DNA from 3 places in the Microbacterium sp. 22303 genome. Region 2 is predicted to be linked to each of the others. Evidence: riboswitches for the same ligand, from Rfam matches in the RefSeq annotation. Region 2 holds a riboswitch; each other region holds the start of a gene.
The links. Region 2 has a riboswitch for thiamine pyrophosphate ahead of thiO (glycine oxidase ThiO). Riboswitches for the same ligand answer to the same signal wherever they lie in the genome.

Region 1: linked by a shared signal. The riboswitch ahead of thiM (hydroxyethylthiazole kinase) and the one ahead of thiO (glycine oxidase ThiO) in region 2 are both predicted to bind thiamine pyrophosphate.
Region 3: linked by a shared signal. The riboswitch ahead of ACTJI8_RS15410 (ECF transporter S component) and the one ahead of thiO (glycine oxidase ThiO) in region 2 are both predicted to bind thiamine pyrophosphate.

What each region holds. Positions count from the first base shown of each region.
Region 1 is NZ_JBQEOQ010000006.1:6,376-16,653, forward strand. Features, by position in the region: gene argC (N-acetyl-gamma-glutamyl-phosphate reductase) at 1-554, opposite strand, end outside; gene ACTJI8_RS16105 (bifunctional hydroxymethylpyrimidine kinase/phosphomethylpyrimidine kinase) at 883-3,090, opposite strand; gene thiM (hydroxyethylthiazole kinase) at 3,087-3,953, opposite strand; TPP riboswitch at 3,944-4,037, opposite strand; gene ACTJI8_RS16115 (HoxN/HupN/NixA family nickel/cobalt transporter) at 4,094-5,065, opposite strand; gene ACTJI8_RS16120 (urease accessory protein UreD) at 5,055-5,798, opposite strand; gene ureG (urease accessory protein UreG) at 5,795-6,550, opposite strand; gene ACTJI8_RS16130 (urease accessory protein UreF) at 6,543-7,244, opposite strand; gene ACTJI8_RS16135 (urease subunit alpha) at 7,247-8,947, opposite strand; gene ACTJI8_RS16140 (urease subunit gamma) at 8,947-9,633, opposite strand; gene ACTJI8_RS16145 (hypothetical protein) at 9,760-10,278, opposite strand, start outside.
Region 2 is NZ_JBQEOQ010000003.1:319,967-330,244, reverse strand. Features, by position in the region: gene ACTJI8_RS11040 (bifunctional methylenetetrahydrofolate dehydrogenase/methenyltetrahydrofolate cyclohydrolase) at 1-394, shown strand, start outside; gene ACTJI8_RS11035 (hypothetical protein) at 479-1,018, opposite strand; gene ACTJI8_RS11030 (TetR/AcrR family transcriptional regulator) at 1,148-1,735, opposite strand; gene ACTJI8_RS11025 (DUF4188 domain-containing protein) at 1,799-2,278, shown strand; gene ACTJI8_RS11020 (HupE/UreJ family protein) at 2,298-3,500, opposite strand; gene ACTJI8_RS11015 (DUF6882 domain-containing protein) at 3,526-4,257, opposite strand; TPP riboswitch at 4,351-4,451, shown strand; gene thiO (glycine oxidase ThiO) at 4,445-5,590, shown strand; gene thiS (sulfur carrier protein ThiS) at 5,702-5,962, shown strand; gene ACTJI8_RS11000 (thiazole synthase) at 6,076-6,816, shown strand; gene ACTJI8_RS10995 (ThiF family adenylyltransferase) at 6,813-8,042, shown strand; gene ACTJI8_RS10990 (HpcH/HpaI aldolase family protein) at 8,054-8,857, opposite strand; gene ACTJI8_RS10985 (2-keto-4-pentenoate hydratase) at 8,842-9,630, opposite strand; gene hpaD (3,4-dihydroxyphenylacetate 2,3-dioxygenase) at 9,627-10,278, opposite strand, start outside.
Region 3 is NZ_JBQEOQ010000005.1:232,057-242,334, reverse strand. Features, by position in the region: gene ACTJI8_RS15425 (ABC transporter ATP-binding protein) at 201-1,928, shown strand; gene ACTJI8_RS15420 (ABC transporter ATP-binding protein) at 2,039-4,240, shown strand; gene ACTJI8_RS15415 (D-alanyl-D-alanine carboxypeptidase) at 4,659-6,560, opposite strand; TPP riboswitch at 6,785-6,894, shown strand; gene ACTJI8_RS15410 (ECF transporter S component) at 6,890-7,540, shown strand; gene ACTJI8_RS15405 (ABC transporter ATP-binding protein) at 7,537-9,105, shown strand; gene ACTJI8_RS15400 (energy-coupling factor transporter transmembrane component T family protein) at 9,102-9,905, shown strand; gene ACTJI8_RS15395 (TetR/AcrR family transcriptional regulator) at 9,907-10,278, opposite strand, start outside.

The DNA of each region.
Region 1 (10,278 bases), on a different contig from region 2:
CCGGCACCGGATGGGCCGACGGCGAGCACGGTCACGATGTCGGACGGGTCGATCACGCCCGCCGCGACGCCGGGGGCGAGGCTCAGGCTCACCGTGGACGCGTTGCAGCCGGGGGCCGCGATGCGGCTGGCGCCGCGGAGGTGCTCGCGCTGCTTGACGCCGTTCACCGGCAACTCGGGGACGCCGTAGGCCCACGGCTCGTGGAAGTCCCCGCCGTAGAACGCGTCCCACGCGGCCTCGGAGGTGAGTCTGTGGTCGGCTCCCGCATCGATCACGAGCGGGACCTCGCCGAGGGCGTCGGTGTACTGACCGGACTGGCCGTGCGGCAGGGCGAGGAACACGATGTCGTGGCCGGCGAGGATCTCCGGCGTCGTGTCCTGCAGGGTGAGGTGCGCGAGCGAGCGCAGATGCGGCTGATGCTCGGAGAGCTTCTGTCCGGCGTTCGAGTGCGCCGTGACGGTGCGGATCTCGACGTCGGGATGGTTCGCGAGCAGGCGAAGGATCTCGCCGCCCGCATAACCGGATGCGCCGGAGACGGCGACGGAATACGTCATGCTTCCACCTTAACGGTCGGGTCTGCCGGCGACGCCCAAGAAGACGGCGCGGGACAGGAGTGCGATGCGGGGCCGGAGGCGGCGACGCCGGCACTCGACCGCGAACGACGCGGGAGCGCGGGGTCGCCTAGAGTCGGCGGTCGCCCGAACGGCGTCGACGCACCACGACCGCACCCGTGAGGGTGGTCGTGTGCGGAGCCGGAAGCATGCGGCGACGATAGCGCGGGGTGGCGCTCTCCTCCAAATCGAGGGCGCCTTCGCGCGTCATCGAGCCCGGTCGCGGGTGGCGGCGACACCCGGCCGCCGCCACCCGTCGCGCTGCGCTCGCTCAGAGAGCGGGCGCGGCGAAGAAGGCCCGCTCGTGCTCGCTCGAGCGCACGAACGCGACCCGCATCCGCTCGCGCGTGGCCGCATCCGCGGCGGCCGCGCGCGCGGTGACGAACCGGATCGCCCTCGCCGTCGCGTCGGCGAACCCCGGATCCGCGTACTCGTCGAGCCAGTCCTTGAAGGGGTGCTCGGCGAAGGGGCGCGACGGGTCGCTGCTGGCAGCGGCGTGCAGTCTGGCGCCCACATCGGAGTACAGCCAGAAGCAGGGCAGCAGGGCCGCGATCAGCACGCCGTAGTCGGCATCGAACGCGGCACCGCGGAGGTGGTCGAGATAGGCGACGGTCGCCGGGGCGGGCTCGGCCCGGAACGTGTCGGCCCCCACCCCGTCGGGAGAGATCCTGCTCGCGTGCAGCTCCAGCTCCACGATCACCGCCTGCTCTGCCGAGTGCGCCCAGAACGCCTGCTCCTCAGGAGTCGGCGCGAGGCGGGCCGCCTCGGCCAGGGTGCGCGCGTACTCGCGCAGGTACAACGCGTCCTGCGCCAGATACCAGCGGAACGCGGCCGCCGAGAGGGATCCGTCCACCATCCGGCGCAGGAACGGCAGCTCGTCGATCGCGTCCCGGATGGGCGCGATCGCCTCCCACCAGTCCGAGGCGACGGTCTCCGCCTCAGGGACGGCGGCCAGTCCCCCGCGCCGCCACAGCCCGGCGAAGTGGCTGATCGGACCGTGACCGGATCCGACCTGCAGCCCGGCGCCGGCGGCGATCGATTCGCGCAGCCACGACCGCACCTCGGCCACCGCATCGCGCCAGTCGAGATCGGCAGCCCGGCGGGTCGCGAGCCCGGCGGAGAGCGAGCATCCTGTGCCGTGGGTGCTCGCGGTGCGAATGCGGGAGCCGGGATACTCGCGTACCGGCCCCGAGGGACCGACGAGCGCGTCGGGCGCCTCGTCGCCGCCGAGATGCCCGCCCTTCACGAGCACCAGCGCACCGGTCGCCGCCGCGAGCCGCTGCGCCTGGCCGAGGGCGCCCGTCCAGCTCGTCGCCGCAGGCTCCCGTACGAGGACGGCCAGTTCGGGGAGGTTCGGAGTGAGGAGGTCGGCCAGCGGCAGCAGCGCGCGCAGGGCCTGCTCCGCTTCGGTGTCCAGCAGCCGGTCCCCGCTGGTGGCGACCATGACCGGATCCAGCACGACCGTGGGCGGGCGGTGCGCTCGCAGCCACGATTCGACCTCCGCGATGACCGCGGCCTCTGCGAGCATTCCGATCTTCACGGCGTCGACCCGCACGTCGTCGCCGATCGCGTCGAGCTGGGCGCGCAGGAATGAGGCGGGCGGGACGTGCACGGCCCGGACGCCGCGGGTGTTCTGCGCCGTCAGAGCGGTGATCGCGGCCATGCCGTAACCGCCGTTCGCGGCGATCGCCTTGAGATCCGCCTGGATTCCCGCGCCCCCGGAGGGGTCGCTGCCGGCGATCGAGAGCACCCGCGGCACGCCGCCCGCACCCCAGGCCCGCAGCAGCGTGCGCGCCGCGTCCCGAGGATCCGGGGCCGCGCACAATGCGGACACCACGGCGACGCCGGCCGCGCCCGCCGCACGCAGGGCGGCCACATCCTCACGGCCGATGCCGCCGATCGCGACGCACGGCAACGAGCTGGCCACGGCGAACGCGGCGAATCCGGCCACGCCCAGCTCCGGCGGGTGGTTGCGCTTGGTGGTCGTGGGGTGGATCACTCCCACACCCAGGTAGTCGACGGTGCCGGCCGGCAGCGCCGTCGCGGCTTCGAGGTGCGCCGGCTGGTTCGCCGTGAGGCCGACGATCGCATCGGGGCCGAGCACCGAACGGGCGACGAGGGGCGACACGTCCGACTGGCCGATGTGGATGCCGTCCACGCGCGCGCCGCGGCGCCGCGCCTCCACGACGGCGTCGAGCCGATCATCGACGACGAGCAGCGCCCGCCCCGCGATGACCTCGGAGAGCTCGACGAGCTGCTCCACGATCGCGGCGTCATCGGCGTCCTTGTCGCGCAGCTGCACGATCCGGACACCGCCCGCCACGGCGGCGTCGACCACGGCGGGCACTCCGCGTGCACCGCTCAGCACGGGGTCCGTGACGAGGTAGAGCGCAAGGTCTTCCGCCGTCAGCCTTCGCCGCGAGGTCGCCTCGCGGGTGCCGGCGGGGCGCGGCGCGGTGGCGACGTCTGCGAGCGTCATGCCGTGGCCTCGGCCGTCTCGATCGCCACGGCCTCGACGCGTGCGCGCGCCGTGAGGGACTCCGGCCGGATCGCCGCGAGCGCGTCGAGCAGGGCGACGGCGAAGGATCCGGGACCGTCGGATCGGGAGGCGGCGTCCTCGGCGGCCAGCGTGTAGACGAGGGTGGCCGCAGAGGCGGCGACCAGAGGGCTGTCGCCGGTCTGCCGCGCAGCCCCGAGGAAGGCGGCCATCACCGCACCCAGCGCGCAGCCGCCCCCTGTGACACGGGTGAGCAGGGCATCGCCGTTCGCGATCCGGATCTCGTGCTCGGCGTCGACGAGGAGGTCGACGGGGCCCGATACGGCCACCGCTCCGCCGGTGCTCCGGGCCAGTTCGCGGGCCGCGTCGGCCGCCGCCTCGGTGCCGTCCAGGGCATCCATGCCGCGCCCGCCCTGGCTGCGGCCGGCGAGGGCGAGGATCTCCGACGCGTTGCCGCGGATGAGGGTGGGACGCAGCGCGAGCAGGTCCTGCGCCAGCGCGGTGCGCACCGGCAGCGCGCCGACCGCGACCGGATCCAGCACCCACGGCGTCCCCGCCGTGCGCGCACCGCCGATGGCCTCGAGGCTCGCCGAGCGCTGCTCGGGCGTGGGCGTGCCGAGGTTCACCAGGAGCCCGGACGAGATCGCGGCGAACATGCCGGCCTCGCCCGTGATGTCCACCATCGCGGGAGCCGCGCCGAGCGCGAGCAGCACGTTCGCCGTGAAGCCGGTCACGACCGAATTCGTGATGCACTGCACGAGCGGGGGCTCCGCCCGCAGCTGCGTGAGAAGGTCCGCGGCGGATTCCACCGTGGACTCGGACGACAATTCCAGACGCGCGTTCATCGCGACATCCCTTCGCTAGTACGACCTAGATCAGGTTCGACGGGTGTGATCTCAGCCGCGGATGCGGCACCCCGTGTCACTGCGGGCCAGTCTAGCCAGGCGCCTTCGCCTGGCACGCCTCGCGCGCGGCGAAGGCGCGGTCAGTCCAGCGGGGACCGCTCTGCGGACCGCTGCCCGTTCACGACGCCGGCCCACGCCGCGGCGGCCGCCCAGAAGACGATCAGCAGCCCGGTCAGGACGAACCCGAGCGCGTTCAGATCGAGCTCGCCCACGGCGCGCGCGAAGCCACTCGGGTGCGGCAGGCTCCGCAGCGCCACCCCCGCGAGCTCGGCGACGCCGATCACGAGCGCGACGACGATCGACACGCCCGTCACCAGCAGGTCGTAGCGCCGCATCGCCCGCTCGCGTCCGGTCGAGCCCCACGAGTATGCGCGCCGCGACATCGCCCCCTGAGCGGAGTCCAGCAGCGACATGCCCGCGGCGAACAGCACCGGGAGGATCAGGATCATCCACCACGGCACGGCACGGGACGCTGCGGAGCCCGCGAGGGCCAGCAGACCGATCTCCGTCGCCGTGTCGAAGCCCAGACCGAACAGCAGCCCCACGACGTACATCCGCGACGGCCGGTCGATCACGGCGTTGAGCCGGCCCACCAGCGCCCATGCGGGACCGCCGTGCCGATGATCGCCGGGCCGGCGACGGCGGCGCAGGGCGAGGATGTTCGCCCCCGCGATGACGAGCAGGAAGACGCCCGACACGACCGGACCGATGACTCCCGTCCAGACCTGCAGCGGCGAGTCCGGATCCGAGATTCCCGCGGCGAGCGCGCCGACGCCGAACGCCAGCAGCACACAGAGGACTGAGACGACGCTCGCGTGGCCGAGGGAGAACCACAGGCCCACGCCCCGTGCCGGGCGTCCGCGCGCGAGGAGCTGCCGCGTCGTGTTGTCGATCGCGGCGATGTGGTCGGCGTCGAACGCGTGCCGGAGTCCGAGCAGATACGCGGTGACCCCCAGCCCGATGCCGAGCGGAGATCCCGCGGACAGCAGCAGCGCACCCCATCCGAGAACGTGCAGCGCAGCGACGACGTACGCGGTCGGGCTAGGCCTCATGGATCAGCTCCTCCCGCAGCGCGCCCCACCCGGTCGCGAGATCGCCGAGATGGGCAGCGTCGACGACCGATCGCACCACCAGCCCACCGCGCTCGGGGCGCAGCACAGCCATCCCGCTCGTGCGCCAGGGGGGATCCTGCTCCGCGGACTCACGCCCGATCAGGACCACGCTGTCGAGCACGCGGTCGGCACCGAGGACTCCGGGGATCGGGAAGCGCCCGTCCACGTCCAGGTGCTCGATCAGCACGGGCGCGCCCTGCACCGTGACCCCCGTGCGCGCCCGGATCGCGCCCCCGCGCTCCCCGACACGGCCCAGGATGAGCGTCTCGCGCAGCAGCAGCGCCGCACCGTCGCCGAGCTCCGCGTCCGTGCGACGGTCGACGTCGGCGCCGTCGGCGATGACGAAGGGCTGGCCGTGCCACGTGCAGATCCCGCGGTCGCCGATCTCGATGCGCGCCGTCCACGAGGCGCGTCTGCCCTCACCGTCATAGGCGACGGTGCCGCCGATGTCCTCCAGCTCGAGCGTGCAGTCCGCGCCGACCGAGATGCGCAGGTCGACGGCATCGCCCCCGAGCAGGAGCGCTCCCGCGGCGACGAGCCCGACGCGGGCGTAGCGCGGCCGGCGTTCGAGGATGCGTGCGGCGATCGCGCCGGAGCGCAGCACGACGCGGGCACGATCGGCACCGGCTGCGACCTGGACGACCGTGATCGATGCGGTGACGGCGTCCGTCACCGGGATTCCGCGTGCGCGTGCACGTGCACCGCACCGTCATCGTGGCTGTGCACGTACCCGCCGGCCTCGCTGTCGTCGGCGTGGAAATGCGGCGCCATCGGGCCCGGATCCTGGGGCTCATGCGCGCCGGAGCGGTACGCGGCGAGCATATCCAGGACCCAGCCCTTGAGCCGCGCCACGGAGTCCGGGTCGGTGCGCGAGAGCGCGAGCACCTCTCTGCCATCCCGGGCGTCCGACGCGTCATGCACCATCTGCGCCACGTCGACGCCGACGTACGGGGCGAGGTCGGTCTTGTTCACCACGAGCAGGTCGGCGCGGGCGATCCCCGGGCCGCCCTTGCGCGCGACATCCCCGCCCCCGGCGACGTCGAGCACGAAGATCTGGGCGTCCACGAGCGCCGGCGAGAACGTCGCCGTCAGGTTGTCACCGCCGGACTCGATGATCACGACATCCAGCGGCGCGAAGTCGCGCTCGATATCCTCGACGGCGAGCAGGTTCGCGGTCACGTCGTCGCGGATCGCGGTGTGCGGGCAGGCTCCGGTCTCCACCGCGCGGATCCGGTCCGGATCCAGCACGCCGGCGGAGCGGAGGAAGCGCGCATCCTCGTCGGTGTAGATGTCGTTCGTGATCACGCCGAGCGCGATCTCGTCCGCGAGAGCGCGGCACGCCGTTGCGATGAGGGTGGACTTGCCCACCCCGACGGGGCCGGCGATGCCGAGGCGGAGAGCACGGGGAACGAGGGAATCAGGCACGGAACAACCTCCGGTTCGTGAGGGCGTGGGCTTCCGCCCAGCCCTCGGAGTGAGGGGCACTGCCGGCGGGGATGCCGGCGGGATCGGTCAGTTCGGCGACGGCGTCGACGAACTCCTCGACTGCGGTGCACGCGGCGAGGACCCAGCCGACGGGCACCGCGGGGTCGGTCGGAGCGAGCTTGAGCAGAGCCGCTGCGGCGGTCTGCGCGTCCTCGTAGACGAAGACCCGGACCAGGTCACGCGGATCCATGTCGGTCACCGCGGCGATCGCGCCGACGACCACCGGCCTCGGCGGGGCTGTCAGCTCGACGCATGCCCGCACGGCCTCGGCATCGGGCCAGAGCCGTGCAGCCAGGCGCAGAACACCTCGTCCGAGGAGCCGGGACGCCTCACGCTGCGCCGCGCTGGGGGTGCGCGCCGCCCAGTGATCGACGATCTCGTCGAGCCCCGGATCAGACGAGGCGTCACGCAGCCGGTGCCGTGCGACGACCGCCGTCCCGGCTTCCACGAGGCTCGTGGTCCGCGCCCGCCCGACGAGGTACGCCGGTACCTCCTCCGCGGACATGCCCGCGAGAAGTGCGGGCTCGAGACCGGCCGAATGCGCGTGCCCGCCCGACGGCAGCCGGCCGTCGGCAAGCAGCATCGCGACGGTGAGCGACGCGGGGCGCGTCGACAGGTGTGCCGGAGCGATCATGATCAGAACATCGCGTACAGCTGGGCGAGCGGAAGCCGATCCACAGGGGCGGGCACCACGGTCTCGCCGTCGATCGAGATCGCGAACGTGTCGGGACGGATGTCGATCCGCGGGAGGGCGTCGTTGTTCTTCAGATCCGCCTTCGTGACCGCCCGGGTGCTCCGCACCGCGGCGAGCCGGCGGCGCAGGCCCAGACGCTCTTGGAGACCGTCGGCGAGCGCGGCGGGCGAGACGAACGTCACGGACAGATCGGCGCCGATCGCGTCCAGGAAGGCGGGGCGCATCAGGACCGGCTGTGGCGTCGGGATGGACGCGTTCGGATCCCCCAGCGCGCCCCAGACCAGGCCGCCGCCCTTGATGACGACCTCGGGGCGCACGCCGAAGAAGCGCGGATCCCACAGCACGAGATCGGCGAGCTTGCCGACCTCGACGGATCCGACCTCGTGGTCGATCCCGTGCCCGATGGCCGGGTTGATCGTGTACTTGGCGACGTATCGCCGGGCCCGCTCGTTGTCGGCGGGCAGGCTCTCGCTCAGCCGCCCGCGACGGTGCTTCATGACGTGCGCGACCTGCCAGGTGCGGGTGATGACCTCGCCGATCCGCCCCATCGCCTGGGCGTCGGAGGACGTGACCGAGAGCGCCCCCATATCGTGCAGGATGTCCTCGGCGGCGATCGTCGTGGCCCGGATCCGGGATTCCGCGAACGCCAGATCCTCCGGCACGGCCGGATTGAGATGGTGGCACACCATGAGCATGTCGAGGTGCTCGGCCACGGTGTTCACGGTGTGCGGCAGCGTCGGGTTGGTCGATCCGGGCAGCACGTTGGGCAGCGACGCGATCGCGAGGATGTCCGGAGCATGACCGCCGCCGGCGCCCTCGACGTGAAACGCATGGATGCCGCGCCCGCCGATGGCGTCGATGGTGGACTGCACATAGCCCGTCTCGTTGAGCGAGTCGGAGTGCAGCGCGACCTGCAGGCCCCACTCCTCGGCGGCCGTCAGCGCCGCGTCGATCGCGGCCGGCGTGGCCCCCCAGTCCTCGTGGATCTTGTATCCCGCGGCACCGGCGAGCGCCTGCTCGCGCAGCGCCTCCTGGGAGACCGTGCTGCCCTTGCCGAGCAGCAGCACATTGACCGGGAAGCGGTCCAGCGACCGGTGCATCGTCTCGAGGTGCCACGCCCCCGGGGTGACGGTCGTCGCCTTGGACGCCTCGGAGGGGCCGGTGCCGCCGCCGACGATCGTGGTGACCCCCACCGCAAGAGCTTCGTGGATCTGCGACGGCGAGAGCAGGTGCACGTGCGAGTCGATCCCGCCCGCAGTGAGGATCCTGCCCTCGCCCGAGATCACGTCGGTCGAAGGCCCGATCACGAGATCGGGATGCACGCCATCGGCGATGTCCGGGTTGCCCGAGCGCCCCAGCGCGACGATCCGGCCGTCGCGCAGGCCGACGTCGGCGCGCACGATGCCCCACCAGTCGAGCACGATCGCGTTGGTGATCACGGTGTCCAGCGCGCCCTCGGCCCGGGTAGCGGTCGACTGGGCCATGGACTCGCGGATCGACTTGCCGCCTCCGAACACGGCCTCCTCGCCGCCGGCGGTGAGGTCCCGCTCGATCTCGATCCACAGATCGGTGTCGCCGAGGCGCACCTGATCGCCCGCGGTGGGGCCGTAGATGGACGCATAGCGCTCGCGGTCCAGACGCATCAGGCCCCCCTCCCCGTCTCGGCGTCGAGCGCCGGTTCGTCCGTGTTCCCCCGTTGCAGACCTGGCACTCGGCGCATCCCCGCGAGGGCGACGATCGCCAGTTCGCGAGACGCGCCCGGCTCGAACCGCTGCGACGTGCCCGACGGGATGTCCAGTCGGAAGCCATGCGCCGCGGCACGGTCGAAGGCGAGGGCGGTGTTGACATCCCGCAGGTGCACGTGCGAGCCGACCTGGATGGGCCGGTCGCCGGTGTTCAGGAAGACCAGGCTCTTCGCCGCATCCGCCGAGCTGCGCGCGTTCAGTTCGATCGATCCCGGCACGATGCGGTACGCACCGGGCGCCTCCGCCGGAACGGCCTGTTCGTCCGACCGCGCGGTGGGCGGCTCCTGAATCGGGTGGTGCACCGTCACCAGCTTGCGCCCGTCCGGGAACGTGGCCTCGATCTGCACGTCGTGCAGCATCATCGCGACCCCGGGCAGAACGTCGTCGGCGGTCAGCACCTCGCGCCCCTGCTGCATGAGATCTTCGACGAGTGCTCCCTCGCGCGCCCGCTCGATCACCCAGGTGCTGAGCAGTGCCACGGTCTCCGGGTAGTTGAGCCGCACTCCGCGCGCCAGGCGGTCCCTCGCCACCATGCCCGCGACGGCCAGCAGGAGCTTCTCGGTCTCAGCCGGACTCACGTGCATGCAGGGCCTCCGATGTCAGGGAACATCGAGACTCTAAGCCTCCCGGGGTATCGGCTCGAGGTCGAACGTGTTTCCGCGGTGTTACGGATTCGGCCCGGTTCCCGGTCCCCTCCGCCGGCGCGCCCGTCACTTGCGGTCCGTCTGGTCCTCGCCCGAGTCGGTCGGCTTCGAGTTGCGCTCGAATTCGCGCTCCCAATCGCGCAGCTCATCGCGGCCGACCAGTGAGTCCAGTGAGACTTGGAAATGAAGGGCTTTGCGAGCATTCACCTGCTTGACGTTGTCCAGCGCCTGCTGGGACACGGCATCCAGGGCCTCCTGCACCTCCTGGATCCGCTCGTCCGGGTCCTCCCACAGCTGCGGATTCTGCAAGATGTCCAGCAGGTAGTCGCGATCCAGCGCCGCAACCAGGCGGCCGAGCTTGTCGGTGTACTCGAGCTCGGCGAGACCGCGCTGATCATCCGCGGCTCTCGCATCCAGCCGTGGGAACAGTTGCGACACGGTGCCGACCAGGGAGCCGATCGTGGTCGCCGTCCGCGCGGCGATCGCGTCCCCGGCGCCCAGCCGCGCATAGTCCTGCTGCAGGGCGCTCAATCGCGCGAGCCTGTCTTTGACCGACGACGGGATCGCGGCGGGTTCCGCTCGGCG
Region 2 (10,278 bases):
GCATGTGGTGGTCGTCGGCCGTGGCGTCACGATCGGGCGTCCGATGGGGCTGCTGCTCACGCGTCGCGACATCAACGCCACCGTCACCCAGGTGCACACGGGCACGCCGGACATGTCGCCGTACCTGCGCGAGGCGGACGTGATCGTCGCGGGCGCCGGAGTCAAGCACCTCATCCGGGCGGAAGACGTCAAGCCGGGCGCCGCGGTGCTCGACGTGGGCGTGACGCGCGAGACGGATCCGGAGACCGGCAAGAACAAGGTCTACGGAGACGTGGAGCCCGCGGTCGCCGAGGTGGCCGGCTGGATCTCGCCGAACCCCGGCGGGGTCGGCCCGATGACGGTCGCCCTGCTCATGACGAACGTGGTCGAGGCGGCGGAGCGCACCGCGGGCTGAGCGCCCCGGCGCACGCGCACCGACGACGAACGGGCGGATCCGACGACAGGTCGGATCCGCCCGTTCCGTCTGCGGGTCGCGGGCTCAGCCGAGCTCGTCGAGCATGCGGCGCTGCTCGGGCGTGAGGCCGTCCTGGAGCTCCCCGCGTGCCGCCGCGGTCGCCTGGGAGGACGCGGCGGAGGGAGCCGAAGCCGTCTCGGACGCGGATGCGGAGCGGGATCCGGCGATCTTCGCCCCGGCGGCGTCATACAGCTCGCCGGTCTTGCGTGTCAGTGCATCGTCGACCTGGTCGTAGACCACCCAGCCGACCAGAAGGATCAGCGGCGGCAGGATCCAGCCCCAGACGTTGCCTGCGCGCACGCCGCTCAGCCAGACGGTGAGCAGCCAGATGACGAACTCGACCACGAATACGGCCAGGTACTGCACGACCTTGGTGCCGCCGGCGGACATCGACGACGCGACCCTCTGCAGCAGCGGCTTGAGGAAGAGTGCCGCCAGGGTCAGGATCACCGATGCCCAGAGCGCATGCAGGCCGACTCTGGCGGGTGTCAGCCACCCGATGACGAGCAGCACGACCACGTTGAAGACGTAGAGCGACGCGAACCGCACGATCAGATTCCTCATGCGTCCAGACTGTCACGGAATCGGGTCCGGGGCCCGCTGCGCGGGTCGGATGGGCAGGGGTGGGGCGGATGCCCGGCTCTGCTCAGCCGGTTTCGGGCGGCCCGGCCCGGCCGGCTCGGCGCGAGTGCGTCAGCGCCCCGGGTGCACCGCGGCGATCGTGTCGAGCACGGACGCGTAGACGGCGTCGGCGTCGATCCACGGCGGTGCGACGCCGGCCAGTTCGAGACTGACCGCACCGTGCACCTGCGCCCACACCGCGAGAGTGCTGCGCAGATCGACCCCCTCATCGACACGGCCGACCCCCGTGAGCGTGCGTGCGAGGGGAAGGAGGGCGTCCAGCTCCGGATCCGGGTCCGGACCGCTGCCGCCGTCCGTCGCGCCGTGGGCGGCCCCGGCGATCGCGCCGCTGAACATGAGCCGGTAGCGATCGGGGTGCTGCAGCGCCCAGGCCCGATACGCCTCGCCGAGGGCTCGCAGGCCGCCGGCCTCCGCTTCGTGCTGCGCCTGCGCGAACGACGCGAACGAGTCCGCGATCACGGCGGTGATCAGGTCCGCCTTGCTGCCGAACAAGGTGTAGACGGCGGAGGTCGAGGTCTCTGCGCTGAGCGCCGCCTCGCGCACGGAGAAGCGCTCAGGCCCGTCGCGGTCGATCATCGCCGAGGCGACCTCGATGAGCCGGGAACGCAGGTTCGCATCGTGGGTGATGGGTCTTGCCATGGACGCGACTCTACCGTAACGTCGTTCTGTAACGACGTTCTATAACAACGTTCGAAAGGAGCGATGATGGGTCGGCAGGTCTTTCCCGGCCGGTACACGGCCGTCGTGGATCGCAGTGACATCACGGTCTTCGTGATCGGGATGCGTGCGAACAAGTGGTGGCAGCTGGGCCGCGTGCAGCGCGTGGCGCGGCAGATGCCGAAGATGCTCCGCCATCTCGCGCAGCATCCGGAGACAGGCATGCTCGGCTGCGAGAGCTGGCTGGGCCGTACGACGATCCTGCTCTCGTACTGGGAGAGCCCGGAGCACCTGCAGCGCTTCGCCGCGGATCGCGACGCTCCGCACCTGCAGCCCTGGCGCGACTTCATGCGCACGCTGCTCGGATCCGGCAGTGTCGGGGTCTGGCACGAGACCTACCAGGTCCCGGCGGGGGAGATGGAGGCGATCTACGCCGACATGCCGCTCTTCGGGCTCGCCGCGGCCACGGCCCACGGGCCCGTCGGTGCGGGGAGGAACACAGCGCGTCAGCGGCTCGGCCGCTGACGGCGTCGCCCTCGGCGGCTCAGGGGGTTCCCGGCAGGCCGAGGACCCGCATCGCGAACCAGAGCAGGCCGAACAGGAGCACCACGGCGGTGACGACGATGCCCAGCACGGTCGCCGTGCGGGGCATGCGGCGGCGCAGCAGCAGGAGCGGCGGGAAGACCACGAGGATGACGGCCAGCTGCACCGCCTCGATGCCCAGGTTGAACACGAGCAGCGACCACAGCAGCGTCCAGGACCACGGCTCGTCGATCTTCAGCGCGGTCGCGAAGCCGAGCCCGTGCACGAGGCCGAAACCGAACACGATCCCGAGTCGCACGAGCGAGGCCGAGCGGGACGGCGGCGGCGCCGGCTCGCCTCGTCGTCGCGCCGCGCGTCGGAGCCGCTCCTCCCAGAGATGCCAGCCCGCGACGGCGGCGATCGACAGCGCGATGGCGGGCTCGACCAGATTCGCACCGATGTGCACGAGCCCGAGCGCGGCGAGCAGCAGCGTGATCGAGTGCGCGAGGGTGAAGCAGGTCGCGGCGAGGACCACGTCGCGCAGCCGGCGCGAGCTGATGATGAGCGCGATGAGGAACAGGATGTGGTCGATCCCGGTCAGCAGGTGCTCGGCGCCGAGCAGGAAGAACTCGGCGAAGCGCGCGGTCCAGGGCTGCGCCGTCGAGAACTGCGGGTGCGCGGCGTCGAGGGCGGCGCTGCCGCTGCGGCCGTCGATCGCGTACGTCACGATCGTCTTGGTGTCCCTGACCATGCCCTCGGCGTCGGGGAACAGCGTGCTGTGCACGACCAACGCGCCGCCGTGGCCGGCCGCGCACGCATAGCGGATCCCGAAACGGGCGTAATCGGTCGCGTCCCTGGTGTGGAACACCGCGGGGACGTCAGGATGCGGTGCACAGACCGAGCCGCCGTCGACCGCAACGGTGAATCGTTTCGTGGTGTACGCGAGGATGGCGGCGGCGTGGTCGGCGAGCACCTGGTTCTCCGCGCCCGGCCGAGGGTGCTCGACGGCAGTGGCGAAGAGCGCGGGGTCGTCCTGCGCCTTGGCGGCGGACGCGCTGAGCAGCTCGTACTGGAGGTCGAACTCGACCCGGACATCGCTCGGGCCGGTCGCGGTGAGGTCGGCATACGCGACCGTTGTCACATGCGCCCAGGCCGGGGCGGCGGACAGCAGCAGCGCGGCGACGGTGACCGCGAGGGCCACCGCGACGCGCGAGGCCGAACGCATCTCCGGGTGCTTCGCAGCGCCCGGATCAGGCCTGCGGGGCCTGCCCGAGCTGCGACTCGATGCCCGCGATCCGGGCGTACTCGTCGAAGCGGAACGTGGCGCTGCCGCTCGCATCGCTGACGACCGCCGCCGAGTACGCCTCATCGGCCCACTGCATGTTCCAGCCGGCGAGCCGGGCCAGATCCCACACGGAGGAGCGCGCGTCGGAGAGCGTCAGCTCGGACAGGATCCGAGGCAGGGCGACGACGGCGTCGGCGACCGTGAGCGGCGGAAGGGCTGCGTCCAGCAGGAACACGGCGCGCGTGCCGCTGCCGACCGGGGCGGAGTAGTACGGCGAGCGTCCGGTGATCTCCTCGGCGATCGCGCCGACCTGATGCGCGGCGCCGGCGATCCAGCCGTCCAGGTCCGCGTCGATCTCGGCCGGGAACGGCAGCTCCGGATTGGACAGCGCATCGATCGAATAGGTCGTGCCGTAGTCGCGGAGGCCGGCGACGGACGGATCGGATCCGCCCTGCGGGTGCGCCCAGGCCCACATCAGCGAACGGGGTCCCGGGGCGATCGTGGCGACGAGCGATGCCCGCGCGACGAGCTGGCGGCTCGGATCGGTCTCCGACGTGAAGGTGAGGGTGCCCGCTGCAAGGTCGACGTCCCAGCGGTGCTCGCCCAGGGCGGCGGTCGCGGTGACCAGCTGGTCCTGGCGGAGGGCGGCGAACAGCGCGGCGCGGTCGGCGAGGGGCGCGAGGGCGGGGAACGTCATGCCCTCATCCTGCCGCGCAGGCCTATGAATGCGCCAGTCGCGCCGTCACGGAGGCGGCATCGGTGCATCACCGTCGTCACGACCCCCTAGGGTGGAGGGGTCCGCGGGAGCCCAGAGGGGCTGAGAGGGCCACGTGCCGACCGCTGAACCTGATACGGGTCATACCGTCGTAGGAAAGGGCACAGCCATGCGCATCATCGTCGTCGGCGCCGGGATCATCGGCCTCGCCAGCGCTTCCGAACTGCTTCGCCGCGGTCACGAGGTGACCGTGTTCGACCCTCTCCCCGCCGCGGGGGCGAGCCGCGCCGCCGCGGGAATGCTCGCTCCGACCACCGAGCTCACCTGGGGCCAGGACGTCCTGCATCCGCTGCTGGCAGAGGCGGCGGCGCGCTACCCGGCCTTCGTCAGCGCACTCGAGGAGCGCACCGGGCTCGGCACGGGCCACCGCCGTACCGCCACTCTGGCGCTCGGCGTCGACGCCGCCGACCGGGCGACGCTCGCAGAGCTCGCCGCGCTGGGTGGCGGCGCCGTGCGGCGGATCACCGGATCGGAGGCGCGGGAGCTCGAGCCCGCGCTCGCCCCGGCCGTGTCCGGGGGACTGCTCGTCTCCGAGGACCATCAGGTCGACCCTCGCCGGGTCACTGCCGCGCTGCTCGCCGAGCTCGGCTCGCGGGTGCGTCTGGAGGCGGTGGCCGCCGTCGAACGGGAGGCCGGCTCCGGGCGTGCGACCGGAGTGCGATCCGCGTCCGGCGAACGGGCGCCCGCCGACGAGGTGCTCGTGGCCGCGGGCCTGGGGGCGGCGCGGATCGGCGGAGTGCCGCGGCTGCCGCTGCGTCCGGTGTGGGGCGACATCCTGCGCCTGCGGGTGCCGGACGGGATCCGCCCGCTGCTCACCCACACGGTCCGCGGGCTGGTGCGGGGCTCCGCCGTGTACCTCGTGCCCCGCGAGGACGGCGAGCTCGTGCTCGGCGCCACCGTGCGCGAGGGCGGCGTCGAGGGAGTGCAGGCCGGTGGCGTGCTCGCGCTGCTGCGCGACGCGGAGCGGATCGTGCCCGGCATCGCGGAGTGCGAGGTCGTCGAGGTTCTCGCTCGGGCTCGCCCGGGCAGCCCCGACGCGGTGCCGCTGCTCGGCCGTGTCGCGCCCGGGCTGGTCGTCGCCACCGGGTTCGACCGGCATGGCGTGCTGCTGACGCCGTTGGCCGCTGAGCTCGGTGCGGACCTGGTCGAAGGGCGAGATGTCGCCCCGGCCTTCTCGGCGGCGCTGGATCCGTTCCGCTTCGGCGGCACCGGCGTGGCGGATGCCACCGTCGCCTCTGCTCTCAGCGTCGCCTGAACACCTCGTCCGTCGTGCGCCCGGACCTCGCCGTGCACTCGGCGCCCCGCGCCTCGCCGGTGCCTCTGCAGGTCCCCTCCCGCGTATCCCGCATCCTCCGAAGAAAGGCCGATGATGACCGACACCTCCATTGCCCCCACGATCCGGCTGAACGGCGCCCCGCGTGCCGTCGCGGCCGGATCGTCTCTGCTCGACCTGGTGGCGCAGGTCACCGGGCGCGAGCTCCGCGCCGACGGCGCGCGCGCCGACGGCGGACGTCTCGGCGTCGCCGCGGCGATCGCCGGCTCCGTCGTGCCTCGCACCGGCTGGTCCGTGCGCACTCTCGCCGATGGCGACGAGGTCGAGGTCGTCACCGCGGTGCAGGGCGGCTGACCGTCATGACCGCGATCGACACCACCCGCGCGCGTCCCGACCTCGCTGCGGACCTGCCCGCGGAGACGGATCCGTTCCTCGTCGCGGGGGAGCGGTTCTCCTCCCGTCTCATCATGGGGACGGGAGGCGCGACCAGCCTCGCACTGCTGGAGCAGGCGCTCCTGGCCTCGGGCACCGAGATCACCACCGTCGCGATCCGCCGGTTCTCCCCGGAGGGACGCGACTCCGTGTTCGCGCTGCTGGAGCGGCTGGGCGTGCGCGCCCTGCCGAACACCGCCGGCTGCTACACCGCCCGCGACGCCGTGCTGACCGCGCAGCTGGCCCGCGACGCGCTCGAGACCGATTGGGTCAAGCTCGAGGTGATCGCCGACGAGGAGACGCTGCTGCCGGATCCGGTGGAGCTGTTCCGGGCCGCGGAGGAGCTCGCCGCCGATGGTTTCCGCGTGTTCGCCTACACGAACGACGACCCCGCACTGGCTCGCCGTCTGGAAGACGTGGGCGTCGCCGCGGTGATGCCCGCCGGGTCGCCGATCGGCAGCGGTCTGGGCATCCTGAACCCGCACAACATCGCGACGATCGTGGACCGCGCGGGGGTGCCGATCGTGCTCGACGCCGGGGTCGGCACCGCGTCGGACGCCGCGTTGGCCATGGAGCTCGGCGTGGACGCGGTGCTGCTCGCGAGCGCCGTCACCCGCGCGCACGACCCCGCGGCGATGGCGAGGGCGATGCGCGCCGCCGTCGAGGCGGGGCGGCTGGCGCGCGCGGCGGGGCGGATCCCGAAGCGACCGCTCGCCCTCGCCTCGTCCGGCGCCGAGGGGCTCATCGCACGCCGCCCGTCGGAGGCGGACCTGTGACGCCGGCCGCCGTCGGCGCCGCCGTCGCGGACGATGTGGTCGGGTCGGCTGATGCGGTTGGGCCGGCTGCGCTGCCACCCCTGGTGGAGCCAGGCCCCGAATTGCCTCCGGCGCGGGCCGCGCGGTTCGCCCGGCACCTCGCCCTCCCGGGGGTCGGCGTGGAAGGGCAGCGCCGCATCGCCGCCGCCCGCGTGCTGGTGATCGGCGCCGGCGGATTGGGCGCCCCCGCGATCCAGTACCTCGCCGCGGCCGGCATCGGCCGGATCACCGTGGTCGACGACGACCGGGTGGAGCGCACCAACCTGCAGCGACAGGTGCTGCACACCGAGAGCGATGTCGGTCGCCCCAAGGCCGAATCGGCGCGGGAAGCCGTGGCGGCTCGGGACGCCGTGGTGCAGGTGGTCGCACGGGTCGAACGGCTCGGTCCGGACAATGTGCTGGCGCTCTTCGCGGCGCACGATCTCGTGCTCGACGGCAGCGACAACTTCGCCACCCGGTACCTCTGCAACGACGCGGCGGAGCTCACCGGCACCCCCGTGGTGTGGGCCGGGATCCTGCGCTTCGCCGGCCAGATGAGCGTGTTCTGGCCCGGTCGCGGGCCGATGCTCCGGGATCTGTTCCCCGAGCTTCCCGATGACGAGTCCCTCGACTGCGCGACCGGAGGCGTGTTCGGCGCGCTCTGCGGCGTGGTCGGATCGGCGATGGCCGTGGAGGCCCTCAAGCTCGTCTGCGGGATCGGCGAGCCGCTCGTCGGACGGCTCGCCCGGTACGACGCGCTCACTGCGAGATGGGACGAGCTGCGTTTCGCGGCGGATCCGGACCGCCCGCGAGCGACCGGGCTCGAGGCGGTCGCAGATGCGTGTCGCGCGGCGGCGGCGCTGCCGGAGGATCGCCTCGAGGACATCTCCGCGGGCGAGGTGGGCGTGCGCCTGCGCGCCGGGGCGGGCGGTCTCGTCGTGGTCGACGTGCGCACGTCCACGGAGCGGGCGGCGGCGTCGATCCCGGGATCCTTGCATGTGCCGCTCGGCCGCATCCTCGCCGACGGCTGGCCTGCGCTCGCCGCGGGGCTGGGCGAGGCCGCCGCGGACGGACGCGACATCGTCGTCACCTGTCAGTCCGGGATCCGCTCGGCCCGTGCGATCGACGCGCTGCGATCGACCGCTCCGGAAGGCACCCCGCTGCGCAACCTCGCCGGCGGTATGGCGGCCTGGGGCGTTCCGCTTTGAAACGGATCGGGTCAGTAGCTGGCGGCGGGGCCCGCCTCCGGGGCCGGGAGGAAGCGGGTCGCGAGGGCCTCGGAGGCGCGGGCGAGCAGAGCCACGTCTGCCCCGACGGCGACGAACGCGGCACCCGCGGCGATGTATGCATCGGCGGCGACCGGGTCGAACGCGTTCACCCCGACCGGCTTTCCGGCTGCGGCCACCGCACGGAACACGTGCTCGACCGCGGCGACGACGTCGGGGTGCGTCTGCTGTCCGAGCAGCCCCATCGACGCCGCCAGATCCGAGGGGCCGACGAACACGGCGTCCACGCCGTCGACGGCGGCGATCTCGGCGGCCGCGTCCACGCCCGCCGTGGTCTCGATCTGCACGGTCAGGGACACGTGCTGCGCTGCGTCGCCGAGGTAGCCCGCGACGCGGTTCCAGCGGGCGCTGCGGGCCAGGGCGGATCCGACGCCGCGGACGCCCGCGGGCGGGTACCTGGTGGCCGCGACCGCGGCGCGGGCCTCATCGGCGGAGGAGACCATGGGGACGATGATGTTCTGCGCGCCCAGGTCGAGCACCTGCTTGATGATCACCGGGTCGTTCCACGGCACGCGCACGAGCGGCGTGATCGGGTAGGCGGCAGCAGCCTGCAGCTGCGTCTGGAGCGAGTCGAGCGTGTTGGCCGAGTGCTCTCCGTCGATCAGCAGCCAGTCCAGTCCGGATCCGGCGGCGATCTCGGTGACGAGAGGACTGCCGGTGCACGCCCAGATGCCGATCAGCGCGCGGTCCGAGGAGGCCAGGTGCTCGCGGAAGGTCGGATTCAGACGAAGCGGCATTCGATCGTTCCCATCGGTCCGTAGTCGCACAGCACCTCGTCGCCGCGCGCCACCCACATCGGGCGCGTGAACGATCCTGCCAGGATGATCTCTCCTGCCTCCAGACGCGCGCCGTGCTGGTGGAACTTGTTCGCCAGCCAGGCGACGCCGGTGGCGGGGTGGCCCAGGACTCCGGCGGCGACGCCGGTCTCCTCGATCTCGCCGTTGCGCGAGAGCACGCCGGGCACCCAGCGCAGGTCGATCTCGTCGGGGCGCTTGTGCACGGTTCCGAGCACCATCGCACCGTAGGCGGCGTTGTCGCTGATCGTGTCGACGATCGTGCGGCCGTCGAGCTCGATGTGCGAGTTCAGCACCTCGAGCGCGGGGACGGCGTAGTCGATCGCGGCGAGGGCGTCCTCGAGCGTGCAGTCCGGACCCTCCAGCGGCTGCTTGAGCACGAAGGCGAGCTCCACCTCGATGCGCACATTCGAGAAGTGATCGACGGGGATCTCGGATCCGGACGGGTACACGGTGTCGTCGAACATGACGCCGTAGTCGGGCTCGGTGATGCCCGTGGCCTGCTGCATCGCCTTCGAGGTGAGCCCGATCTTGCGGCCGACCAGCGTGCGGCCCGCGGCCACCTGCGCGTCGCGCCAGACGCCCTGGATCGCATAGGAGTCCTCGACCGTCGCCTCCGGATGCCGTGCCGTGATCCGCGGGATCACGCCGTGCGTGCGGTCGGCCTCGGCGAGCTCTGCAGCGAGCGCGGTGATGGTGGATTCGGGCAGGCTCATAGCTGGTGGCCGAGCTTGTATTCGCCCTGCTTCCACTCCGGCATGGCCTCCTCGTCGGCGGGACGGGTGTAGCTGAACCCGTCGGCGCCGATCGTGACGGCCATCTCGCTGGAGTCGGTGCGGGCGACGACCGGCTGCGGGTTGCCGTCCAGGTCGAGCACGAGCGACGCGTCGGTGTACCAGGACGGCACGACGGGGTTGCCCCACCAGTCGCGGCGCTGGTTGTCGTGCACGTCCCACGTGATGACCGGGTTGTCCGGGTCGCCCGTGTAGTAGTCCTGCGTGTAGACCTCGACGCGGTGGCCGTCGGGGTCGCGCAGGTACAGGTAGAACGCGTTCGACACGCCGTGACGGCCGGGACCGCGCTCGATCGCATCGGAGCGGCGCAGCGCCCCGAGCTTGTCGCAGATCGCGAGGATGTTGTGCTTCTCGTGCGTCGCGAAGCACACGTGGTGCATCCGCGGGCCATCACCGCCGGTCATGGCGGTGTCGTGCACGGTGGGCTTGCGGCGCATCCACGCGGCGTAGACCGTGCCCGCGTCGTCCTGAATGTCCTCCGTGACGCGGAAGCCGAGGTCCTGCATGTACTTCACGGCGCGCGGCACGTCGGGCGTGACCTGATTGAAGTGGTCCAGGCGCACGAGCTCG
Region 3 (10,278 bases), on a different contig from region 2:
CTCCGGGCGCCCGGGTTTCTTAACCGGATCCGAAAATCTCCACGCGAGCAGGGATTCGTTTCGCCCTCAGCGAAGATCTGAGTCGATCCTCCTCAAGGGGGATGTGAATGTCCGTGCCGCGTGGCAGGGTGTTTCGTGGTCGTTTCTCGACTCATTCCGCTTCCCCTGGGGAAGTCCGCTCCCACAAGGAAAGTCCGCCCGTGCTCGGAAAGATCCTCTTCCGCTATCTCAAGCGCTACAAGTGGCTGCTGCTTGGTGTGCTGGTGTTCCAGTTCGCGAGCGCGTATGCCTCGCTGTCCCTGCCGCGCCTCAACGCCGACATCATCGACAAGGGCGTCGCCAACGCCGACACCGCCTACATCTGGTCGCACGGCGGGTTCATGCTCGCCGTCTCGCTCGGGCAGATCATCGCCTCCGTGATCGCGACCTACTTCGCCGCGCGCGCGGCGATGAGCATGGGTCGCGACCTCCGCGCCGACGTGTTCGCCCGCGTCAGCGGCTTCTCCGAGCGCGAGGTCTCGCAGTTCGGCGCCGGATCGCTGATCACCCGCAATACGAACGACGTGCAGCAGGTGCAGATGCTGGCGATGATGGGCTCGACGATGTTCGTGACCGCGCCGCTGCTCGCGATCGGCGGCATCATCTACGCCCTGCAGACCAGCCTCCAGCTGAGCTGGGTCATCGCCATCTCCGTGCCCGCCCTGCTGATCGTGGCCGGCATCATCATCGGCCGCATGGTCCCGCTGTTCCGCAGCTACCAGGGCAAGCTCGACAACGTCAACCGGATCATGCGCGAGCAGCTCACCGGCGTGCGCGTCGTGCGCGCGTTCGTGCGCGAGCGCATCGAGGAGGAGCGCTTCCGCGGCGCCAACACCGACATCATGGTCGTCGGCCGCAACGTCGGCTCGCTGTTCGTGCTGCTCTTCCCGCTGTTCATGCTGATCATGAACGTGACGATCGTGGGCGTGATCTGGTTCGGCGGCGTCGAGGTGAACAACGGCACGGTCGAGGTCGGCACGTTGTTCGCCTTCATGCAGTACGTCGGCCAGATCATGTTCGGCATCATCATGTCCAGCTTCATGGCGATGATGATCCCGCGCGCCGCGGTGTCCGCAGAGCGCGTCGGCGAGGTGCTCGACGCCGAGCAGAGCATGACGCGACCGGAGAACGGCGTGACGTCGTTCCCGGTGCCGGGATCCGTTGCCTTCGACGACGTCTCCTTCACGTACCCGGGCGCCGAGTCGCCGGTGCTGCACGGGATCAGCTTCGCGGCGGAGCCCGGTGAGACCGTCGCGATCGTCGGATCCACCGGCGCGGGCAAGACCACGCTGATCTCGCTGATCCCTCGACTGTTCGACGTCACGGGGGGCGCCGTCGTCGTCGGCGGCACCGACGTGCGCAAGGCCGATGTCGACGCGTTGTGGAAGAGCATCGGACTCGTGCCGCAGCGCCCGTTCCTGTTCAGCGGGACGATCGCGTCCAACCTGCGCTACGGGCGTGAGGAGGCGACCGACGAGGAACTGTGGGCCGCGCTCGAGATCGCGCAGGCGAAGGACTTCGTCTCGGAGATGCCCGACGGGCTGGACTCGACCATCGCCCAGGGCGGAACGAACGTGTCCGGCGGTCAGCGCCAGCGGCTCGCGATCGCTCGCGCGATCGTCCACCAGCCCGAGATCCTCGTCTTCGACGACTCGTTCTCGGCGCTCGACCTGACCACCGACGCCCGGCTGCGCCAGGCGCTGTGGCGCGAGCTGCCGCACGTGACCAAGATCGTGGTCGCGCAGCGCGTCTCGACCATCACCGATGCCGACCGCATCGTCGTGCTGGAGGGCGGGACGATGGTGGCCGCGGGCACGCACGAGCAACTGCTCGAGACGAGCGACACCTATAGAGAGATCGTCGAGTCGCAGCTGGGGGTGGACGCATGAGCCCTTCGACAAGCTCAGGGACCGAGGGCGTGGACAAGAAGGCCGCACGCGCCGAGCGCATGGCGCAACGCCGGGCGAAGTACGCCGGCGGATCGACGGCGACCGTCGAGATGACCGACGCCGAGAAGCTGGAGGCCGAGCAGGCCGAGAAGGCGCGCCAGCAGGGCGGCGGGATGTTCGACGGGCCCGCCCCGGGCAAGGCGAACCAGTTCGGCCCGAGCTTCAAGCGGATGATCGGGCTGCTCAAGCCCAGCGCTGTATGGTTCGTGCTGGTCTCGATCTTCGGAGCGCTCGGCGTCGTGCTCGCCGTGGCCGCACCGAAGGTGCTCGGCAACGCGACCAACATCATCTACGAGGGCTTCACCTCTCTGCAGCTCGCCAAACCGCAGAACGGCTTCCCCGGCTTCCCGGAGGGCATGTCCCAGGCGCAGGTGGTCGAGCAGCTGCGCGCCGCGAAGCAGAACCAGTTCGCGGACATGGTGGCCGCGTTCGGGCCGTTCAGGGTCGGCGACGGGATCGACTTCGAGCAGTTGCGCTGGGTGATCACCGCGGTGCTCGCGATCTACGTCGGATCCGCTCTGCTGAGCTGGATCCAGGGGTACGTCATCAACGTCATCATGGTGCGCACGATGTGGCGCCTGCGTGAGGATGTCGAGGCGAAGATCAACCGCCTGCCGCTGTCGTACTTCGACAAGGTGCAGCGCGGAGAGCTGATCTCCCGCGTCACGAACGACATCGACAACATCACGCAGACCATGCAGCAATCGCTGTCCGGCGCGCTCACGTCGGTGCTCACCGTGGTCGGCGTCCTGATCATGATGTTCTCGATCTCCTGGCAGCTGGCCCTCGTCGCCCTCGTGGCGCTGCCGCTCATGGCCGTGATCTTCGGCGTCATCGGACCGCGTTCGCAGAAGGCGTTCGGGATCCAGTGGAAGAAGGTCGGCCGCCTGAACGCGCGCGTCGAGGAGGCCTTCTCCGGTCACGCGCTGGTCAAGGTGTTCGGCCGCGAGAAGGACGCGCTGGACAAGTTCCAGGTCGAGAACGAGGAGCTCTACCAGGCCGCGTTCAAGGCCCAGTTCCTGTCCGGGCTGATGATGCCGGCCATGACCTTCATCGGCAGCCTGACCTACGTCGGCCTCGCCGTGCTCGGCGGCCTCATGGTCGCCAGCGGTCAGCTGCGGCTCGGCGACGTGCAGGCGTTCATCCAGTACTCGCAGCAGTTCACCCAGCCGCTCAGCGAGCTGGGCGGCATGGCGGCGGTCGTGCAGTCCGGCACGGCCTCGGCTGAGCGCGTCTTCGAGCTGCTGGATGCGGAGGAGCAGGATCCCGACACCGAGGACGCACCGACCGTCACCGACGGCAAGGGCGTCATCGAGTTCGAGCACGTCGCGTTCTCGTACACCGAGGACCGCCCGCTCATCACGGATCTGTCGTTCCAGGTGGAGCCGGGTCAGACGGTCGCGATCGTCGGCCCGACCGGCGCGGGCAAGACCACACTGGTGAACCTCATCATGCGGTTCTACGAGCTCAGCGGCGGTCGGATCCTGCTCGACGGGCAGGACATCGCCCAGATGGAGCGTTCCGACCTGCGCTCCCGCACCGGCATGGTGCTGCAGGATCCGTGGCTGTTCGCGGGCACGATCCGGGAGAACATCCGCTACGGACGCTCGACCGCGACCGACGACGAGGTCATCGACGCCGCCAAGGCGACCTACGTCGACCGCTTCGTGCACGCCCTCCCCGAGGGCTACGAGACGAAGCTCGACGAGGACGCCTCGAACGTCTCGGCCGGTGAGCGTCAGCTGATCACGATCGCGCGCGCGTTCGTCGCACAGCCGTCGATCCTCATCCTGGACGAGGCCACGTCGGCCGTCGACACCCGCACCGAGCTGCTGCTGCAGCACGCGATGGCGGCGCTGCGGCATGGGCGCACGTCGTTCGTGATCGCGCACCGTCTGTCCACGATCCGCGACGCCGACCTCATCCTGGTGATGGAGCACGGCGACATCGTGGAGAAGGGCACGCACGAGGAGCTCATCGCGGCCGAGGGCGCGTACTGGCGGCTGTACCAGTCGCAGTTCGAGCAGGCCGCGAGCGATACCGATGCCGACCAGGCTCTCGTCACCGGAACCGTCACGGTGCCGACCGACGGATCCGTCGCGTCGGTCCCTGAGCTTGTCGAAGGGGCCGAGGCCGGCGGGGCCGCCGTCGCCGGGGCGGGGACCGCTCCTGTCGCTGTGGCCGAGCGGGTCATCGAATCGGCCGAGCGGCCGGACGGCCCGTCGATCGAGTTCGGCGACGACCGGGTCTGAACCGTCCCCCTCGATGAGAGCGCCGTCGTCCTGTTCGCAGGGCGGCGGCGCTTTCGCGTTGCCGGATTGCGCCGTACATTGTGCGCCGTGCACCGGGGTTGGCGTCGGGGCCGGGGTCAGCGGCAGGGACGGGTGCTGCCGAAGTCTCAGTCGAAGTCTCAGTCGAGGGCGGATTCGGGGTCGCGGCGGGGCGCGGCCGTAGTCTCAGCCGTCGCAGCGGCGGGCCCGCGCCCGTGTGTTCAGGTCGCACTTTCTGCTCTGCCGAGGCCGGTTTCAGAGCAGAAAGTGCGACCTGAGCGGATCCAGTGCGACCTGAGCGGATCCAGTGCGACCTGAGCGGATCCAACGCGACCCGGACCGACCGGCTGCGACAGGGTCATACTCGCCCAACGACCGTTGCCGGTCGGATCCGGGATCCCTACTTCGTGAGTCCGAACAGCTCGAGTGGATGGGTGAGGCGCCACCAGAGGCTGGGGCCGTGCAGGGCGGTGCGCAGTTCCAGCGGCACCGAGGCGGAATCCAGCGGACCCTTCAGGCTGAGCGTTCCCGCCTTCTCGCCGGCCTTCCACTGGTCACCGAGCGAGAACTTGGTGGTCGCGGTGGCCGAGGCGCCGTTCCACAGCACGACCCGGCCGTCTTCGGCCGCGACGACCTGGGTGGTCTCGCCCCACGCCGTGTCGACGGTGCCCAGCGTCGCACCCTTGCCGACGGTCTGCGGCTGGTCCTTCAGCGCCGCCTCGATGCCGGCGTACAGGGCTCGTGAGGCATCGACCCGGCCCTGATCGCTGTCCTGCCCGAGGGCGGCGACGTAGATTCGCACGATGGTGTCGCTGTCGGAGACGTCCTTTGCCGAGAGCAGGTTGTAGCGAGTGTCGTCCCCATCGCCGATCGTGCCGGTCTTGATGCCGACGATGCCGGCGTCGTCGATGAGGCCGTTGGTGTTCTTCACGACGCCCGCGCCGGGTAGTTCGACGCTCTTCTGCTTCACGATCCCGGCGATCACCGGGTTCTTCTCGGCGATCTGGCCGAGCTGGATGAGCGCGCGCGGGGTTGCGACGTTGCCGAAGTCGAAACCGGAGGGCGTGACGACCGTGATGTCGCCGAGGTCGTGCTGGCTCAGCCATTGGTTGGCGGCGGCGGCGTAGTTCTCCTCCGTACCCCAGACCTCGCGGGCGAGCCGGTCGGCGTAGTTGTTCGCGGAGCCGAGCAGGATCCCCTCGTAGAGCTGGTACTGGGTGAGGGATCCGTCCACAGGCACGTCGAGCGCGGACTGATCCTGCCTCAGGTAACTCAGGTAGTCGTCGCTGTCGGCCTGGGTGAATGCGAACGAAGGACCCTGCTCGCCGGGCTTGAGCGGAAGCTTGTCGAGCGAGACGAGCACGGTCACCAGCTTCGTGATGCTGGCCATCGGTACCTGCTGCTCGGCCGAGGCGATCGCGCCGATGCCCTCGACGCCCACGGCGGCGCTGCCCGTGGCAGGCCAGGCCGCAGCCGCCGCAGGGGCGGCGGCCGGCTGGAACTCGACCGCGGAGGCGACGGGCTGCACGGCGTTCAGCGGCCAGAGCGCGGTCGTGGCGCCGTACGCCACGATCACGGCGAGCACTCCGACGAACGGCAGCAGCACGCCGGGCCGGACGAGGGTTCGGTGCGGGGCGTCGTCGAGCAATGACCGGGAGGGAGCCGTCGCGGCGGCCGTACCGGCGCCCACCCGGGCCACGTCCACCCAGGTGAGAGCGGCGGTCGGGGTACGGTCGGGGCCGCGGACCAGCCCTGCGGAGGGCAGCGGTCGCACGGGGGCGACGGGGGTCCGGTCGGCATCGGTGCCGGCGGCTGCCTGCGGCACGGAGGCTGGTTCGGTAACGGCGGTCCGACCTGCGCCGATGGCGGGGACGAGGGGCGTCGGCTCGACGATCGGATCCTCCGGCAGCGCGGGCGGCGTCGACTCCGACGTTACGGCCGGCGCCGACGTTACGGCCGGTGCCGACAGGGCGGGCGGTGCGATCTCGATGGCCGGATCCTTCTCGGCGACCGCCGACTCAGAGGTCGCAGCCGACCCGGAGGGAACCGCATCCGTCGCTCCTCCGAACAGCGATGCGGAGGGGGTCGACTCGGGTGCGGGGAACAGCGGTGCGGCGGGAGGGACGTCCTGCGCGGGGAACAGCGACGCGGATCCGCTCCGCTCCGGCGTCGTCGAGAACAGTCCAGCCGGCTCGACCGCGGTCTCGTCGATCTCCGTTTCGGTGCCCTCTGCATCGAGTGCGTCGGTGTCGACGATCTCCGGATCGACCTGGGCGGCCCCCGGACCGTCGTCATTGTTCACCCCCCTACCGTATCGGGCGCCCCTGTCAACAGCGGGTATCCTGCGCGTTCGGGCGGTCCGGGAGGCCGGGGCGATCGTGACGCGGTCAGGGCGATCCGCCCGCTCTCCACCGCCGCAGGATGACCCTCCGCGCGGACCGAGGGCATCCGGCGACAGCGCAGGGGATGGGCTGCGTCGCACCACGACGAGGCGGTCGCCGCCGCTTCCTCACGGCGCTAGAATGGGCGGATCACCACGGGAGTCCGGCGAGCCGGGCTGAGAGGGAGCGAATCGCGCTTCGACCGTCGAACCTGATCCGGATCATGCCGGCGCAGGGAGGAGTTTCCATGATGCACACATCCGTCCGCGCGTCCGAGACGAACGCAGACAGCACGCAGAGCCGGGGCCTCGGCCGTCCGGGACTCTGGCGCTGGCGCGTCGTCGACATCGTCGTCGCCAGCGTGATCGCCGTCGCGTGCGCCGGCGTCTTCCTGCTGTGGGACATCGTCCACGTGGGGCCGAGCGCCCTGCTCACCCCGCTGCTTCCCGGTCTGCAGGAACTGCTCGCCGGCCCGTGGCTGCTCGCCGGAGTGCTCGGCGGTCTCATCATCCGCAAGCCCGGTGCGGCGCTGTACACCGAGCTCGTCGCCGCGGTGATCGAGTCGCTCGTCGGCAACCAGTGGGGCCCGCTGACGATCGTGTCGGGGCTCGTGCAGGGCCTCGGCGCCGAACTCGTGTTCCTGGTCTTCCTGTACGCCTCGTGGCGGCTGCCCGTCGCGCTGCTCGCGGGAGCCGCCGCCGGTCTCGCCTGCGGCATCAACGACCTGATCCTGTGGTACCCCGGATCCGGGACCCTGTTCATCACGGTCGCGCTGATCTCCGCCACGGTGTCGGGCCTGATCGTCGCGGGCCTCGGCGGGTGGCTCATCACGCGGGGCCTCGCCGCGACGGGCGCCCTCAGCCGCTTCGCCTCCGGGCGTTCCGCGGCTGCGCGGGTGTGAGCGCGGCACGGCCAGGAACGCCCGCGCGGCTCGAAGCGCACGGCTGGGGCTGGCGCTACGCCACTCGGCGTCGCTGGGCGATCCGTCACGCCTCCGTTCAGATCGAGCCGGGGGAGCGCGTGCTGCTGCTCGGCGCTTCCGGATCGGGCAAGTCGACCCTCCTGCAGGGCCTCGGCGGCGTGCTCGGCGGCGCCGACGAGGGCGAGGCCGAGGGAGCGCTGCTCGTCGACGGGGTCCCGGCGGACCGCGCCCGCGGCAGGGTGGGGATGGTGCTTCAGGATCCGGACACGCAGACGATCCTGGCTCGCGTGGGCGACGACGTCGCCTTCGCGTGCGAGAACCTCGGAGTTCCGCGGGCGGAGATCTGGCCGCGTGTGGACGCAGCCCTCGCCGCCGTCGGGCTGGACCTGCCCCTCGATCGGCCGACCTCGGCGCTGTCCGGCGGGCAGAAGCAGCGGCTCGCGCTCGCCGGCGTGCTCGCGATGCGTCCGGGGGCGATCCTGCTCGATGAGCCGACGGCGAACCTGGATCCCGCCGGCGTCGCCGAGGTGCGTCGCGCGGTCGGCTCGGCGCTGGACGCCACCGGGGCGACCCTGGTGGTGATCGAGCATCGCATCGACGTGTGGATCGACCTCGTCGATCGCGTGATCGTGCTCGGCACGACGGACGACACGACGGTCGTGATCGCGGATGGCGACCCGCGCGCCGTGCTGGAGCAGCGTGCCGACGAGCTCGCCGCGATGGGCGTGTGGGTGCCGGGCATCGACGTCGCGGCGCGGGCCAGAGCGCTGGTCCGCGCGCCGTCGCCGTCACCGGAGGCGCCCACCGGACCCGTCTCCGGACTGCCATGCCGTGGTCCGGGTGGCGCGGGCGGCGAGCGCGGCGCGGGCGGCGACGGCGGCGAGGAACTGCTCCGCGCCGACGGTCTCGTGGTCGGCCGCGCGAAGGGGATCCCGGTCGCCGGACCGTTCGACCTCGTGGTCCGCGCCGGCGAGGTGCTCGGGATCACGGGTCCGAACGGCGCAGGCAAGTCCACGCTCGGGCTCACCCTCGCCGGTCTCATCCCGCCCCAGCGCGGACGGGTGCGCGCCACTGCGGCCCTGCACGCGGACGCCTCGGGGACGGATCCGATCTCGTGGTCGTCGCGGGAATTGCTCACGCGCATCGGCACCGTGCTGCAGAGCCCCGAGCATCAGCTGCTGGCGAGCACGGTGCGCGACGAGCTCTCGATCGGGCCCCGCGCGCTGCGCCTGCCCGATGCCGAGATCGAGGCCCGCGTGACCGAGCTGCTGGGAAGGCTCCGCCTCGACGCGCTCGCGGCGGCGAACCCGTACACGCTCTCCGGCGGTGAGAAGCGCCGGCTGACGGTCGCTGCGGCCCTCGCCACCAGGCCCCGTGTGCTGGTGCTCGACGAGCCGACGTTCGGGCAGGACGCCCGCACCTGGGCGGAACTGGTCGCCATCATCGCCGAGGTGCGCGACGCGGGCACCGCGGTGATCGCGATCTCGCACGACGAGGACGTGCTGCGGGCTCTGGGTGCGCGGCGACTGGAGGTCGGCGCATGACCCTGGCCCTGCCCGACATCCGTGCGGTCCGCCCCGGACCGATCGCGCCGCGCAGCGCGCTGGCGAAGCTCGCCGCCGCGCTGCTGATCACGCTGCCGCTGATCCTCTCGGTCGACGCCCTCTCCGCGCTCACCGCTCTGGTGCTCTCGATCCCGCTGCTGCTCTGGTGCGGTCTCAGCGCGCGCGAGTTCTGGCTGCGCACCGCGGTGCTCTGGATCGCGGCGCCGCTCAGCGCCGTGACCATCGCGCTGTACGGCCAGGCGAGCGGAGCCGTGCTGTTCGACTGGTTCGTGGTGCACGTCACCGAGGGGTCGCTCACACTCGCCCTGGCGACGGGGCTGCGGGTGCTCGCGATCGGGCTCCCCGCGGTGGCCTTGTTCGCGACGGTGGATCCGACGGACCTGGCGGACGGCCTCGCGCAACGCCTGCGGCTGCCGGCCCGCTTCGTGATCGGCGCGCTGGCCGGCATGCGCATGCTCGGCCTGCTCGCCGAGGACTGGCGTTCGCTCGCGCTGGCCCGGCGGGCACGCGGCGTCGCGGATCAGGGCCGGATCCGACGGGGGATCGGCATGGCGTTCGCGCTTTTCGTGCTGGCGGTGCGGCGCGGATCCTCACTCGCCATGGCGATGGAGGCGCGGGGTTTCGGCGCGCACGATCTGCCGCCGCGCACGTGGGCGCGTGCGGCGCCGTGGACCCGCGCCGACACCGTGCTGGTCGCGCTGGGCGCCCTCATCCCGGCGATCGCGATCACGGTCGCCGTCGCCGGCGGGACGTGGCACCTGATCCTCGGACCGTCCTGAGTCAGGGCCTCCGCGGGCCTGCCTCGTCCCCGAGGGGCACCACGAGCAGCTCCTCGATGCGGCGGCGCAGGGCCTCGGCCATGTCGACCGAACCGGGGTCGAGCAGCCACTGCAGCTGCAGGCCGTCCATGAGGGCGGTGAGTTCCGCCGCGGCGCGGTCCTCGTCGACGTGCGGGGCGAGGTGGCCCGCCGCGCGGGCGTCGCGCAGGGCCTTGGCCGTGCCGGACCTGATCCGCTGGTAGCGCCGCACGAAGTAGTCGTGCGCGGGGTGCGCGGGGTCGGCGGCCTCGGCGGAGAGCACGGCGTACAGGGCGATGATCCCACCCACCTCGGTGTTGTGCCGGGCGAGGTCCACCATGCCGCGCAGGATCCC